DNA from 4 places in the Streptomyces avidinii genome. Region 1 is predicted to be linked to each of the others. Evidence: riboswitches for the same ligand, from Rfam matches in the RefSeq annotation. Region 1 holds a riboswitch; each other region holds the start of a gene.
What was found. Region 1 has a riboswitch for cobalamin ahead of OG373_RS03325 (ABC transporter substrate-binding protein). Riboswitches for the same ligand answer to the same signal wherever they lie in the genome.
Positions count from the first base shown of each region.

Region 2: linked by a shared signal. The riboswitch ahead of metE (5-methyltetrahydropteroyltriglutamate--homocysteine S-methyltransferase) and the one ahead of OG373_RS03325 (ABC transporter substrate-binding protein) in region 1 are both predicted to bind cobalamin.
Region 3: linked by a shared signal. The riboswitch ahead of OG373_RS14385 (ribonucleoside-diphosphate reductase subunit alpha) and the one ahead of OG373_RS03325 (ABC transporter substrate-binding protein) in region 1 are both predicted to bind cobalamin.
Region 4: linked by a shared signal. The riboswitch ahead of OG373_RS05305 (CoA-acylating methylmalonate-semialdehyde dehydrogenase) and the one ahead of OG373_RS03325 (ABC transporter substrate-binding protein) in region 1 are both predicted to bind cobalamin.

Region 1 covers NZ_CP108863.1:709,468-712,653, forward strand. Annotated here, with positions in the region: gene OG373_RS03320 (FecCD family ABC transporter permease) at 1-891, opposite strand, end outside; gene OG373_RS03325 (ABC transporter substrate-binding protein) at 888-1,886, opposite strand; cobalamin riboswitch at 1,932-2,071, opposite strand; tRNA gene OG373_RS03330 (tRNA-Trp) at 2,175-2,248, opposite strand; gene OG373_RS03335 (YrhB domain-containing protein) at 2,372-2,935, shown strand; gene OG373_RS03340 (DUF5959 family protein) at 3,096-3,186, shown strand, end outside.
Region 2 covers NZ_CP108863.1:1,149,954-1,153,139, reverse strand. Annotated here, with positions in the region: gene metE (5-methyltetrahydropteroyltriglutamate--homocysteine S-methyltransferase) at 1-1,140, opposite strand, end outside; cobalamin riboswitch at 1,303-1,529, opposite strand; gene OG373_RS05270 (amino acid permease) at 1,892-3,186, opposite strand, start outside.
Region 3 covers NZ_CP108863.1:3,325,000-3,328,185, forward strand. Annotated here, with positions in the region: gene OG373_RS14370 (carbon starvation CstA family protein) at 1-293, shown strand, start outside; gene OG373_RS14375 (CstA-like transporter-associated (seleno)protein) at 290-487, shown strand; gene OG373_RS14380 (GNAT family N-acetyltransferase) at 601-1,098, shown strand; cobalamin riboswitch at 1,143-1,272, shown strand; gene OG373_RS14385 (ribonucleoside-diphosphate reductase subunit alpha) at 1,415-3,186, shown strand, end outside.
Region 4 covers NZ_CP108863.1:1,159,279-1,162,464, forward strand. Annotated here, with positions in the region: partial or broken gene OG373_RS05300 (acyl-CoA dehydrogenase family protein) at 1-95, opposite strand, end outside; gene OG373_RS05305 (CoA-acylating methylmalonate-semialdehyde dehydrogenase) at 92-1,591, opposite strand; cobalamin riboswitch at 1,819-2,009, opposite strand; gene OG373_RS05310 (cobalamin-binding protein) at 2,083-2,997, shown strand; gene OG373_RS05315 (short-chain fatty acyl-CoA regulator family protein) at 3,059-3,186, opposite strand, start outside.

The DNA.
Region 1 (3,186 bases):
CAGGAACACCGCCCCGCCCAGCGCGGCCACCGGCAGCAGCGCCCGGTGCCCGGCGCCGACGACCATGCGGGCGGCGTGCGGAACCATCAGCCCGACGAAGCCGATCGCCCCGCTGTAGGCGACGAGCACGCCGATGACGAGTGAGGTGAGGACGAAGGCGGCGGCGCGGAAGCGCCCGGTGTCCAGGCCGAGGGTACGAGCTCCCTCCTCTCCGGCCAGCAGCAGGTCGAGCGGCCGGGCGAGGGCGAGGAGCAGTCCGGTGCCGAGGAGCAGCGCGAGGGCGGGCAGGGTCAGTTCGTCCCAGCGGGCCCCGCCGAGGCCGCCGAGGGTCCAGAAGAGGACGGAGCGGATCTGGTCGGGGTGCGCGGAGAGCACGAGGACGAGGCTGGTGAGGGCGGACAGGATGTACTGCACGGCGACGCCGGCGAGGGTGAGCCGTCCGGTGGTCATGGTTCCGCCGCGCCGGGCCATCGCGTAGACGGCGACGAGCGCGGCCATGGACCCGGCGAAGGCGGCGAGCGGCAGGCCCATGCCGAACGCGAAGGCCCCCGTACCGAAGACGATCACGAGGACGGCGCCGGCCGAGGCCCCGGAGGACGCGCCGAGCAGGAAGGGGTCGGCGAGCTCGTTGCGTACGAGGGCCTGCAGCACGGTGCCCGCGACCGCGAGCCCGGCGCCGACGACGGCCCCGAGGAGGACGCGCGGCAGCCGGACGTCCCAGATGATGGCGGCGAAGGCGCCGGTGCGCCGCTCCCCCGACAGGCCGCCGAGGACGATGTCGAACACGCGCTCGGGGGCGATCCGGACCGCCCCCAGCGCGAGGCCGGCCACCGCGGAGACGACGAGCGCGGCGGCCAGGACGAGGAGGACTGCGACGGTGCGCAGCCTCACGGGGCGGTGGGGTGGAGCTGCGCGCCGAGGGACTCGACGGCGTCGGCGACGCGCACGCCGAGGACGGCCGAGGAGAGCGGCAGCACCACGAAGCGCCGGTTCTTGACGGCGGGAACCTCGGCGAGGGCCGGGTCGTTCAGCAGTCGCTGCTTCTTGGCCTCGACGGTGGTGCCGCCGTAGTCGTAGATGAGGACGACCTCGGGCCGGCGCTCGATGACCTGCTCCCACGACACGTCGCCGAAGGTGTCCTTGAGGTCGGCGAAGACGTTCGTGCCGCCGGAGAGCGAGACGATCTCGTTGCCGATGCCGTTGCCGCCGGAGGTCGCGGCGGAGGCCTCGCCGGAGTCGTAGACGAAGACGGACGGCCGGGGCCGGTCCTTGACCCGGGCGGTCACGGCGTCGATGCGGCGCTGCTCCTCCTCGACGAGCTTCGCGCCGCGCTCGGGCACCCCGAAGGTGCGGGCCACCTCGGTGATCTCGGTCTTCAGCTGGTCGAGGCCGACTTTGCCCTCGGTGCAGTACTCCACGTTGAGCCGGGAGTTGATGCCGGAGGTGGCGAGTCCCTCGCGGTCGCGGCCCTGTCCCTTGTCGAAGGCGCTGGCGTACCCGCCGTAGACGAAGTCGGGGTCGGCGCCGAGCAGGATCTCCTTGGAGGGGTACTCCTTGGCCAGCACCTTGATCTTGTCGTAGGCGGGCCGGTACACCGGGAGCACCGCGTCGTCGAGGTAGGCGGACCCGGCGATCCGGTCGCCCAGCCCGAGGGCGAGCAGCAGCTCGGTGGCGTGCTGGTTCATGGTGACCGCGCGCTGCGGCGGGGCCTGGTAGGTGCTGCTCACACCGCAGTTGGTGAGGGTGTACGGAAACCCGGGCGCGGCGGCGGGGTTCCCCGCGGCCCTGTCCTCCCCCACCCCGGGGGAACCGGCGCACGCGGCCAGGGGTATCAGGAGTGCGACGGGTATGAGCGCGCGCAGGGCGGCGGCGCGGGAACGCGACAGCATGACGAGGCCTCTCCGGGGGATCCGCGTCCCCTGGTACGTGAAACTGCGAGGGAGGCGGTGCGTCAGTGTCTGACTCCCGGTCTCCCTCGCGGGAAGGACCGGTCACAGTGGCGGGACCGCACCGGAATCGCACCGGTTTCCTGTCCTGCACCGCCTGGGTAACGCGCCCAGTCTGCCAGAAGCCACCAGGCCACCGGGTCCGGGTGGTCCGGTGGTGGACGCAGCGAAGCCCGGACGGGAGAAGTCGCCCGTCCGGGCTTCATGGGTATGGCTGCTGACACGTTGCAGGGGCGGCAGGACTCGAACCTGCGACCATCGGTTTTGGAGACCGGTGCTCTGGCCAACTGAGCTACGCCCCTTCGGTGGATCAACCATGGCACGGCCGGCTCCGGAGCTCCACTGATTAACTGTCACCGCCGGAACCGCGCGGCGAGACGGAAACCTGCTGGTCACCGGTCGAGCCCATCGGGGATGCTGCACGCATGGTGGGACGAGACTCCGCGATCCGGATCGTCGAAGAAGAACTGGACCGCGACTACCGGAGGGAACTGGCGATCGGGCTGGACCCGATACGTACGGCCATCGTGCAGGCACGGCGGCACGAGCTGGTGTGGATCGTCTCCTGGACCTCCGAGGAGTACATCCGCACCCGGAAACCGAGTTCCGCACTGGTCGGAAACGGACCGTACCTGGTTGACCGGGTCGACGGCGGTCTGCACCAGATCAGCGTCGTCTCGGCTCTGACCGGGGTGTGGGAGCGGGACTACCGAGTCCGTATCAGAGGCGAGACCGAACGGACTGCGGTGGACGATCTCCACGACGAGGTCGGGGCGGTGACGTCCGCCGGCGGAAGGCTCTGCGCCTTGCGCATGCTGCGCCGGAAACTACCTGTGCTGACCCCCGCCCAGGCCATCGAGTACGTGACGGCCCTGACGGAGGGCGACGCTCCGGCGCACCTCGTGGAGGTCGCCGTCCGAGAGCTTGTCCCGCCGACCGAACGCTTCGTGCATACGATCCGCGCGCCTGGGAACCAGCGAGCCCACTGAGTCCGGTACAGATCGAGAACGCCCCCTTCCCCGCCGACGAGGCGTGATGCGAGGTGTGAAGGTGGTGATCGTCTCGGGGTTGGGCAGGGGCCAATGGTTGGGGACGTCGAGGTGGATCTGATCCGGCTGGCCGACGGGGCGGGCCCGACAACGCGGCGAGGTGCGGTGCCGGGCACCGCGGGCCCGGCAGGATCCGGAAGAGACGGCCTGGCCGCCGGCCGGGGAGTCCGGTGGCCGCGGTGGCAACGGGA
Region 2 (3,186 bases), 440 kb from region 1:
GTCCGTGCCCTGGGCGAGGCCGCGGGCGAGGGTGGTGATCTCGGTGGTCTTCTGGCGGGCGAAGGCGAGCCAGCGGCGGATCTGCGGATCGATGTCGCGTTCGGCGTTGGCGTCCAGCGGGACGTGCAGGAGGGAGCAGGACGCGGCGACGTCCACCCGGTCGGCGAGGCCCAGGAGGGTGCCGAGGGTGGTCAGGGACCTCTGGTAGTCGTTGATCCAGATGTTGCGGCCGTTGACCACACCTGCGACGAGCCGCTTGCCGGGCAGGCCGCCGACGGCGGCGAGGTCGGCGAGGTTCGCGGCGGCGCCCTCGGTGAAGTCCAGCGCGAGGCCCTCGACGGGCGCGGCGGCGAGCACCTGGAGGGCGTCGCCGAGCCGGTCGAAGTAGGAGGCGACGAGCAGCTTGGGCCGGTCGGTCGGTGCGCCGAGCTCCCGGTAGGCGCGGGCGGCGGCGTTCAGGTCGGCCGGGGTACGGTCCTGGACCAGGGCGGGCTCGTCCAGCTGCACCCACTCGGCGCCGGCGGCGTGCAGGTCCGCCAGGACCTGGGCGTAGACGGGCAGCAGCCGGTCGAGCAGGGTCAGGGGCTGGAAGTCGGCGGCCACGCCCGGGGCGGGCTTGGCCAGCAGCAGGTAGGTGACGGGGCCGACCAGGACCGGGCGGGCCGTGTGGCCCAGCGCGAGCGCTTGTGTCAGCTCGGCGACCTGCTTGGTGGAGTCGGCGGTGAAGACGGTGTCCGGGCCGAGTTCGGGGACGAGGTAGTGGTAGTTGGTGTCGAACCACTTCGTCATCTCCAGCGGGGCGACGTCCTGGGTGCCCCGGGCCATCGCGAAGAAGCCGTCGAGCGCGTCCGCCTCGACGGCCGCGCGGTGCCGCTCGGGAACGGCGCCGACCATGACACTGGTGTCCAGGACGTGGTCGTAGTACGAGAAGTCACCGGTCGGCACCTCGGTGATGCCGGCGTCGGCCAGCTGCTGCCAGTTCGAACGGCGGAGGTCGGCGGCGGTCTGCCGGAGGGCGTCGGCGGTGACGCGGCCCTTCCAGTAGCCCTCGATGGCCTTCTTCAGTTCGCGGTTCTGTCCCTGGCGGGCGTAGCCGTAAACGGTGGCTCGTGCTGCCGCGGTCGCGGGCTTCGCTGTCACGGAACTCTCCTTCGCGAGATGTGTCCTGAACATCCCGCGGACGGGACGCGGACGCGAAGGGAACGACAGAACGGGCGGCCCACGTCGCGGAAGATGCCGCACGTGCCGCTCGTTGTGTACGCCGACCCGCCCACGAGGTCACCGGAATGGCCGCATGCGAACGGTCGCGTGCGGGCAACGGGCAGGTCTTCGGACTCGCGGGCACGCCTGCCGGTCTCCCGGCGGGCACCTACTGGCCGTCGCTTCCCAGGACCGTTGTCCGGTCCCAGTGCGTATGACGGCGGTCGTTCCCGCTCACCGCTGCGGGGCAGTCCCGGATTCCCACCGGGTTCCCTCTTACGACGCATCCCGCCTGGCGGACGGGGCGAACCAGCTGCGGAAACCACCCTAGGCGGACTCGCCGGAGCGTGACTAAAGCCGTCCACATGCCGGACCGCGAAAATGAGACAGCCCAGCCGTACCGCTCGGCCGGCAAAGCGGCCGGGCGGTACGGCAGTTCGCCGCGGAGTCGTTGCCGCGGGCGAGCACGAGCCGGTCCGACAGCGCCTCCAGCCGGTCGGCGTCCGGGGCGTAGGACATGAAGGCGGCACGATCCGCCCGACGGAGCAAGGGAGGTCGGCCATCGTCCGCCCGGCGCGTGCCGCGGCCTGCGGCGGAAGCTCGACCGGTGCCTGCGGCCCGGCGGCGTCGCCGGTCGCCCGTGCGGCCGGACGTGACGCGCGTCCGGCCGCACGGTCTCGTGCCGGGCGGGTCAGACGATGTCCTCGGCGATCTCCGCCTGTTCGCGGGCGTTGCCGTAGGCCGACGGGGTGCCGTACGAGCGGCGGGCGACGTACCACCAGACGCTGGCCAGGACCAGGACCACCGCCAGGGCGATCACGGCGTAGTTCATGGAGTCGATGGTGACCGGGGACTTCTGGGGCAGGCAGAAGAGGACGGTGACGAGCGCCACCCAGACGACGGCGATCCAGCCGATCGGCTTGCTCCAGCGGCCCAGGCTCCAGGGGCCGGGCTCGAAGCGGTTGCCGGCGCGCAGGCGAAGGTAGATCGGGATGGCGTAGGCCGGGGTGATGCCGATGACGTTGATGGCGGTCACGGCCCCGTAGGCGGTGGCGGAGTACAGCGACGGCAGGGCCAGTACGCCCGCTACGGCGACCGCGAGCCAGACGGCCGGTACCGGCGTCTGGGTCCGGCTGCTGACCTTGCGCCACAGCGCGGAGCCGGGCAGTGCGTTGTCACGGCTGAACGCGAAGACCATCCGGCTCGCGGCGGCGACCTCGGCGTTGCCGCAGAAGAGCTGCGCGACGATGACGACGAGGAGCAGGGCGGTGGCGCCGCCCGAGCCCAGCGCGTCGATGAAGATCTGGGCGGGCGGGACGCCGGTGGCGCTGCCCTGGACGGCCGCGTAGTCCTGGATGGCGAAGGTGAGGCCGGCGAGCAGGGCGAAACCGGCTATCCAGGAGACCCAGATGGCCCGGACGATGCCCTTGGCGGCGGAGACGGACGCGTTGGAGGTCTCCTCCGAGAGGTGCGCGGAGGCGTCGTAGCCGGAGAAGGTGTACTGGGCGAGCAGCAGGCCGACCGCCGCCACGTAGAACGGGTTGGCCCAGCCGGTGTCGTTGACGAACTCGGTGAAGACGAACGAGGCCGACTGGTGGTTGTCGGGTACGAAGGCCAGGGCGCCGACGATCACGGCGACACCGCCCAGGTGCCACCAGACGCTGATGGAGTTGAGCACGCTGACGAGGCGGACGCCGAAGAGGTTGAGCGCGGCGTGCAGCAGCAGGATGCACAGGAAGATCAGGAAGGTCGAGCCGGGGGTGGGCACGAACCCGAAGCGCAGGTTGAGGAAGGCGCCGGTGAACAGGGCCGCGCCGTAGTCGATCCCGGCGATGGCGCCGAGCAGGCCGAGCAGGTTGAGCCAGCCCGTGTACCAGCCCCAGCGGCGTCCGCCGAGCCGGTCGGCCATGTAGTAGAGCGCCCCGGAGGTGGGGTAGGCGCTGGTCACCTCCGCCAGGGCGAGGCCCACGCAGAGCACGAAGAGGC
Region 3 (3,186 bases), 2.6 Mb from region 1:
TGGCGCCGGCCAAGAACATGGACGACATGCACACCGTGGTCACCAATGCCACGGTCGACGGCGTGCTGTGCGCCTTCTTCGCCGTCCTGATCATCGTGGTCCTCGCGGACGCGGCCCGGACCTGCCTGAAGGCCGTCCGCAACCCGGAGTCGGCGACCCTCTCCGAGGTCCCGTGGACCGAGTCGAAGATCGTCGCCCCGGCCGGTCTGATCGCCACCGCGGACGAGCGGGCGGAGCTCGCCGCGGCGGGCCCGGACGCGGGCGGCGGACACGTCAAGGAGCCGGTGGCGTGAGCACCGTACGGAGCGCGCTGGCCAGGGCCCGGTTCTACGTACGGGAGTTCTCGGGCGAGGCCGCGTACGACCGGTACGTGGCCCACGCCCGCTCCCACGACCCGGACGCGGAGGTCCTCACCCGCCGCGCCTTCGAACGCGCCCGTACGGACGCGCGCGAGGCGGACCCCCGCGAGGGCTTCCGCTGCTGCTGAGCCGCCCCGCGCGCCGAAGGCCCCGCCGGTTGCTTCCGGCGGGGCCTTCGCGCTGTTCAGCCGTCTCCGGCGACGGCGCCGCCCGCCGGCACCCGTCCTGCACACTCGACCGCATGGACATGGTGATCAGAACGGTGGTGCCCGCCGACTACGCGGAGCTGGGCGAGATCACGGCGCAGGCCTACCTCGCCGACGGGCATCTGGACTTCAACGAGGACGACGCATACCTACACGTGCTGCGCGACGTGGCCGGCCGGGCGGCCTCGGCCGAGGTGCTCGTCGCCGAGCGGGACGGGCGGGTGCTGGGCGGGGTGACCTTCGCCGCGCCCGGCAGCCCGCTCGCCGACATCGCCGCCCCCGACGAGGCGGAGTTCCGGATGCTCGCGGTGGCCCACGCGGCGCGCGGCCAGGGCGCCGGCGAGGCTCTGGTGCGGGCGTGCATCGAACGGGCGCGGGCCGTCGAGGGGGTCACGGGCATCGTGCTCTCCACCCAGCGCAGCATGGCCGGCGCCCACCGGATCTACACGCGCCTGGGCTTCGTACGCACGCCGGAGCGGGACTGGGCGCCGATCGAAGGCCTGACACTCCTCACGTATCGGCTCAAGCTGTAGCCACGCCGACACTACATGTGGGGGTTGCCGCATCGGGCCGCCCCCACATGTATGCTCATGCCTGCTGTCGCCGCAGGGGAATCCGGTGAGAATCCGGAACTGTCCCGCAACGGTATGAAGTGTCCGGCATCCGGACACCAAGTCCGATGACCTGCCGTCAGCGCGCCCGGCTCGACCGAACCGGGTGCCGACACGTCCGGGCCTCGCGGTTGGGCCGGTGGACGCCATGCGGGGTACGCGTTCCTGTCGCGCCCGCATGCGCCCGCTCGCGCCCCGCTCCGCCGATGACCGGGCCGAGCGAGGGAGAGCTCCCGCCGTGACCATCGCGCCTTCCGCACCGCGCGCCGAGTCCACTTCTGGCGACAACACCGAGGGCCCGGGGGCCACGCTGCTGCGTACCCTCACCGAACTGACGGCGGACCTCCCCGACACCGACCCCGGCCGGGTCGCGGCCTCCGCCCTGCGCGGCCGCAGCTCCGCCGCCGACGATGCCGAACTGCGCGGGCTGGCCACGGAGGCCGCCGCCGGTCTGATCTCCGAGGACCCGGCCTACTCCCGGCTCGCCGCCCGCCTGCTGACGCTGGCCGTCCGGGACGAGGCCGCGGGCCAGGGCTCCACCTCCTTCTCGGCCTCCGTCGAGGTCGGCCACCGCGAGGGCCTCATCGCCGACCGCACGGCCGAGTTCGTGCGCACCCACGCGAGCCGCCTGGACTCGCTCGTCGAGCTCACCCTCGCCGAGGGCGCCGACGACCGCTTCGGCTTCTTCGGTCTGCGCACCCTGCACAGCCGCTACCTGCTGCGCCACCCGATCACCCGTCAGGTCATCGAGACCCCGCAGTACTTCATGCTGCGCGTGGCCTGCGGCCTCGCGGCGGACGACAGCGTGCAGGCCGTGGAGGAAGTGGCCTCGCTGTACCGGCTGATGAGCCGCCTGGACTACCTGCCGTCCTCCCCCACGCTCTTCAACTCCGGCACCCGGCACCCGCAGATGTCCTCCTGCTACCTGCTGGACTCCCCGCTGGACGAGCTCGACTCGATCTACGACCGCTACCACCAGGTGGCCCGGCTCTCCAAGCACGCCGGCGGCATCGGCCTGTCGTACTCCCGCATCCGCGCCCGCGGTTCGCTGATCCGCGGCACCAACGGCCACTCCAACGGCATCGTGCCGTTCCTGAAGACCCTCGACGCCTCCGTCGCCGCCGTGAACCAGGGCGGCCGCCGCAAGGGCGCCGCCGCCGTCTACCTGGAGACCTGGCACGCGGACATCGAGGAGTTCCTGGAGCTCCGCGACAACACCGGTGAGGACCAGCGCCGTACGCACAACCTGAACCTCGCCCACTGGGTGCCGGACGAGTTCATGCGCCGCGTGAACGCCGACGCCGAGTGGTCGCTGTTCTCCCCGGCCGACGTGCCCGAGCTGGTCGACCTGTGGGGCGACGACTTCGACGCCGCCTACCGCAAGGCCGAGGCGGACGGCCTGGCCCGCAAGACCATGCCCGCCCGCGACCTGTACGGCCGGATGATGCGCACCCTCGCGCAGACCGGCCAGGGCTGGATGACCTTCAAGGACGCTTCCAACCGCACGGCGAACCAGACCGCCGAGCCGGGCACCGTCGTGCACTCCTCGAACCTGTGCACCGAGATCATCGAGGTCACCAACGACGGCGAGACCGCCGTCTGCAACCTCGGCTCGGTCAACCTGGGTGCCTTCGTCGTGGACGGCGAGATCGACTGGGAGCGGATCGACGAGACCGTCCGTACCGCCGTCACCTTCCTCGACCGCGTGGTGGACATCAACTTCTACCCGACCGAGCAGGCCGGCCGCTCCAACGCCCGCTGGCGCCCGGTGGGCCTGGGCGCGATGGGCCTCCAGGACGTCTTCTTCAAGCTGAAGCTGCCCTTCGACTCCCCCGAGGCGAAGGCCCTGTCCACCAAGCTCTCCGAGCGCATCATGCTGGCCGCCTACGAGGCCTCGTGCGACCTCGCCGAGCGCAGCGGCCCGCTGCCGGCCTGGGAGCAGACCCGCACCGCCCGCGGTGTCCTGCACCCGGACCACTACGACGTCGAGCTGAACTGGCCGGAGCGCTG
Region 4 (3,186 bases), 450 kb from region 1:
GCGACCGCGTGCGGTGCGAGGTGTTCCTGGGCGAAGTCGAGGGTGACCTCGGCGAGGGCGAGCTGGTCCTCGGTGAGGGTGGTCACGGCGCTCATCCCATCGTCGGGATGGTGAAGCTCGCGCCCTCCTTGGCCCCGGAGGGCCAGCGCGAGGTGACGGTCTTGGTGCGGGTGCAGAAGCGGATGGAGTCGGGGCCGTGCTGGTTCAGGTCCCCGAAGCCGGACCGCTTCCAGCCGCCGAAGGTGTGGTAGGCGACGGGCACGGGGATCGGCACGTTGACGCCGACCATGCCGGCACCCACCCGGCGGGTGAAGTCGCGCGCGGTGTCCCCGTCACGGGTGAAGACGGCCGCACCGTTGCCGTACGGGTGCTCGGTGGGCAGCCGCAGGGCCTCCTCGTAGTCGGCGGCCCTGACGACGGACAGCACCGGGCCGAAGATCTCCTCCCGGTAGATCCGCATCTGCGGGGTCACCCGGTCGAAGAGGGTGGCTCCGGCGAAGTAGCCGTTCTCGTGCCCGGGCAGGGTGAACCCGCGTCCGTCGACGACGAGTTCGGCGCCCTCGGTGGCTCCGATGCCGACATAGCGGTTCACGCGGTCGAGCGCGTCCCGGCTGACCAGCGGCCCGAAGTCGGCCTCGGGGTCGTCGGAGCGCCCCACGCGAAGGGTGGCGATCCGCTCGGTCAATTTGGCCACCAGGGCGTTCGCGGTCTCCTCACCGACGGGGACGGCGACGGCAATGGCCATGCAGCGCTCGCCCGCCGAGCCGTAGCCGGCGCCGATGAGCGCCTCCACGGCCTGGTCGAGGTCGGCGTCGGGCATCACGATCATGTGGTTCTTGGCGCCGCCGAAGCACTGGGCGCGCTTGCCGTGGGCGGCTGCGGTGGCGTAGATGTGCGCGGCGACCGGGGTGGATCCGACGAAGCCGATGGCCGGCACGCGCGGGTCCTCGAGGAGGGTGTCGACGGCCTCCTTGCCGCCGTTGACCACGTTGAGCACACCCGGCGGCAGGCCCGCCTCCAGGAACAGTTCGGCGAGGCGCAGCGGTACGGACGGGTCGCGCTCGGAGGGCTTCAGGACGAAGGAGTTGCCGCAGGCCAGTGCGGGTGCGGCCTGCCAAAGGGGGATCATCGCGGGGAAGTTGAAAGGGGTGATCCCGGCGACCACGCCCAGCGGTGAGCGCAGCGAGTGCACGTCGATCCCGGTGCCCGCGTTGTCGGTGAACTCGCCCTTCAGCAGGTGCGGGACACCGGCGGCGAACTCCACTACCTCCAGGCCGCGTTGCAGATCGCCGTGCGCGTCGGCGATGGTCTTGCCGTGCTCGGAGGACAACAGCCGGGCCAGCGCGTCGCGTTCGCCCTCGACGAGCCGGAGGAAGCGCAGCATGACGCGGGCGCGCCGCTGCGGGTTCCACCGGCCCCATTCCTGCTGGGCCTCCTCGGCGTCGGCGATCGCCGCCTCGGTGTCGGCACGGCCCGCCAGGGGGACCCGGGCCTGGACCGTACCGGTGTTGGGGTCGTACACGTCGGTGAAGAGCCCGGACGTGCCGGTGGTGTGCTTTCCGCCGATGAAGTGGGTGAGTTCGCGGACCATCGAAGCCTGCTCTCGTCAGGTGAGATCCGAGGAAGGCGCGGCGCAGGGGCGGTGCGGCACCGATCGGGGTGCGCACCGCGGGCTGGGGCCGCGGGACAGGGGAGGGCCGGGGCGCCCTCGTCGAGTCACGAACGCGGGGACAGGGCCTCGCCGTTCGGGTACTCCGCCGGATCACCTGGGCCGTGGTCACGTACCGGTGCCATGCGTGTCTGCTCCATCCTCGTGGACAACACGGAACATCCCACGGCCGGTATCCTGACTCCCGGATCATCGCGCGCTCTCCGGCCTTCCCGACGGATGGATTCCGTCAGTGGCCTGTACTGCTGAAGAGCACACTTCCCGGTCACAGTGGCGGGACCGCGCCGGATTCACACCGGCTTCCCTGCACCGCGGGCTTGCCACGAAGATATAGTTGGACGTCCTAGTAAGTCCACCCCCGGCCGCGGCGCGGACGTGTGAAAAGCCCCCGGACCAGGGCCTACAGTCAAGGAATGCGCATCGTTTCGCTGCTGCCCGCGGCCACCGACATCGTGGCCGAGCTCGGCCTGGCCGCCGACCTGGTGGGCCGTACGCACGAGTGCGACTGGCCCCCGGAGCACGTGGCCGGCGTGCCCGTGGTGACCTCCGCCGAGTTCTCAACGGACACCCTGAGCAGCCGGGAGATCTCCGACGCGGTCGGCGGCGCCGCGCACAGCGGCTCCTCGCTCTACACCCTCGACACCGACGCCCTCGGCGCCCTGGCCCCCGAAGTGGTCCTGACCCAGGACCTGTGCGACGTCTGCGCCGTCTCCTACGAGGGAGTCAGCCGGGCGGTGCGCGTCCTGGACGGCGGGCCCCGCGTGCTCAGCCTGGAGCCGCGCACCCTGGGCGACGTACTGGACTGCCTGGTCACGGTGGGCGAGCTGCTCGGCGTACGGGATCACGCGCTTGCCCGCCGGGAGGCGCTCGCCGCACGGCTGGATACCGTACGGACCCTCACCGCGGGGCGGCCGCGGCCCCGTGTGGTGGCGATCGAATGGCTGGATCCGCTCTGGCCGGCCGGGCACTGGGTGCCGGAGCAGATCACGTGCGCGGGCGGAGAGGCGCTGATCGCCGCCCCGGGCGAGCACACCCGGCCGATGGACTGGGAGGCGGTCCGGGCCGCCCGCCCGGACGTGCTCCTGGTCATGCCGTGCGGGTTCGCCCCGGAACGCACCCTGCGCGAGCGGGAACTGCTGACGTCCCTGCCCGGGTGGGAGGACCTGCCGGCGGTGCGGTCCGGTGAGGTGTGGGTGCTGGACGGACCCGCCTACTTCAACCGGCCGGGCCCCCGCGTCGTGCGCGGCGCGGAGGTCCTGGCCCACGTCCTGCACGGGGTCCGGGCCGGCGAGGCGGTGACGACGGCGGAAGCCCTTCGCCTCGGATGAGGAGAGGAGCCCGCGGTGAACCGTGTCATCGGGCACGTCGTCGGGCGCGTCGTCGATCGCGTCACTGTGCGCGGTCGGCGACCTGGTACGGGACGAAGGTGCTGGTGTTCTCGTCCACGGCCAGCGGCCGTCCGAGCGGCGGGACGGCCCGCTGGGGGCAGTCGAGCCGTTCGCAGAGGCGGCAGCCCA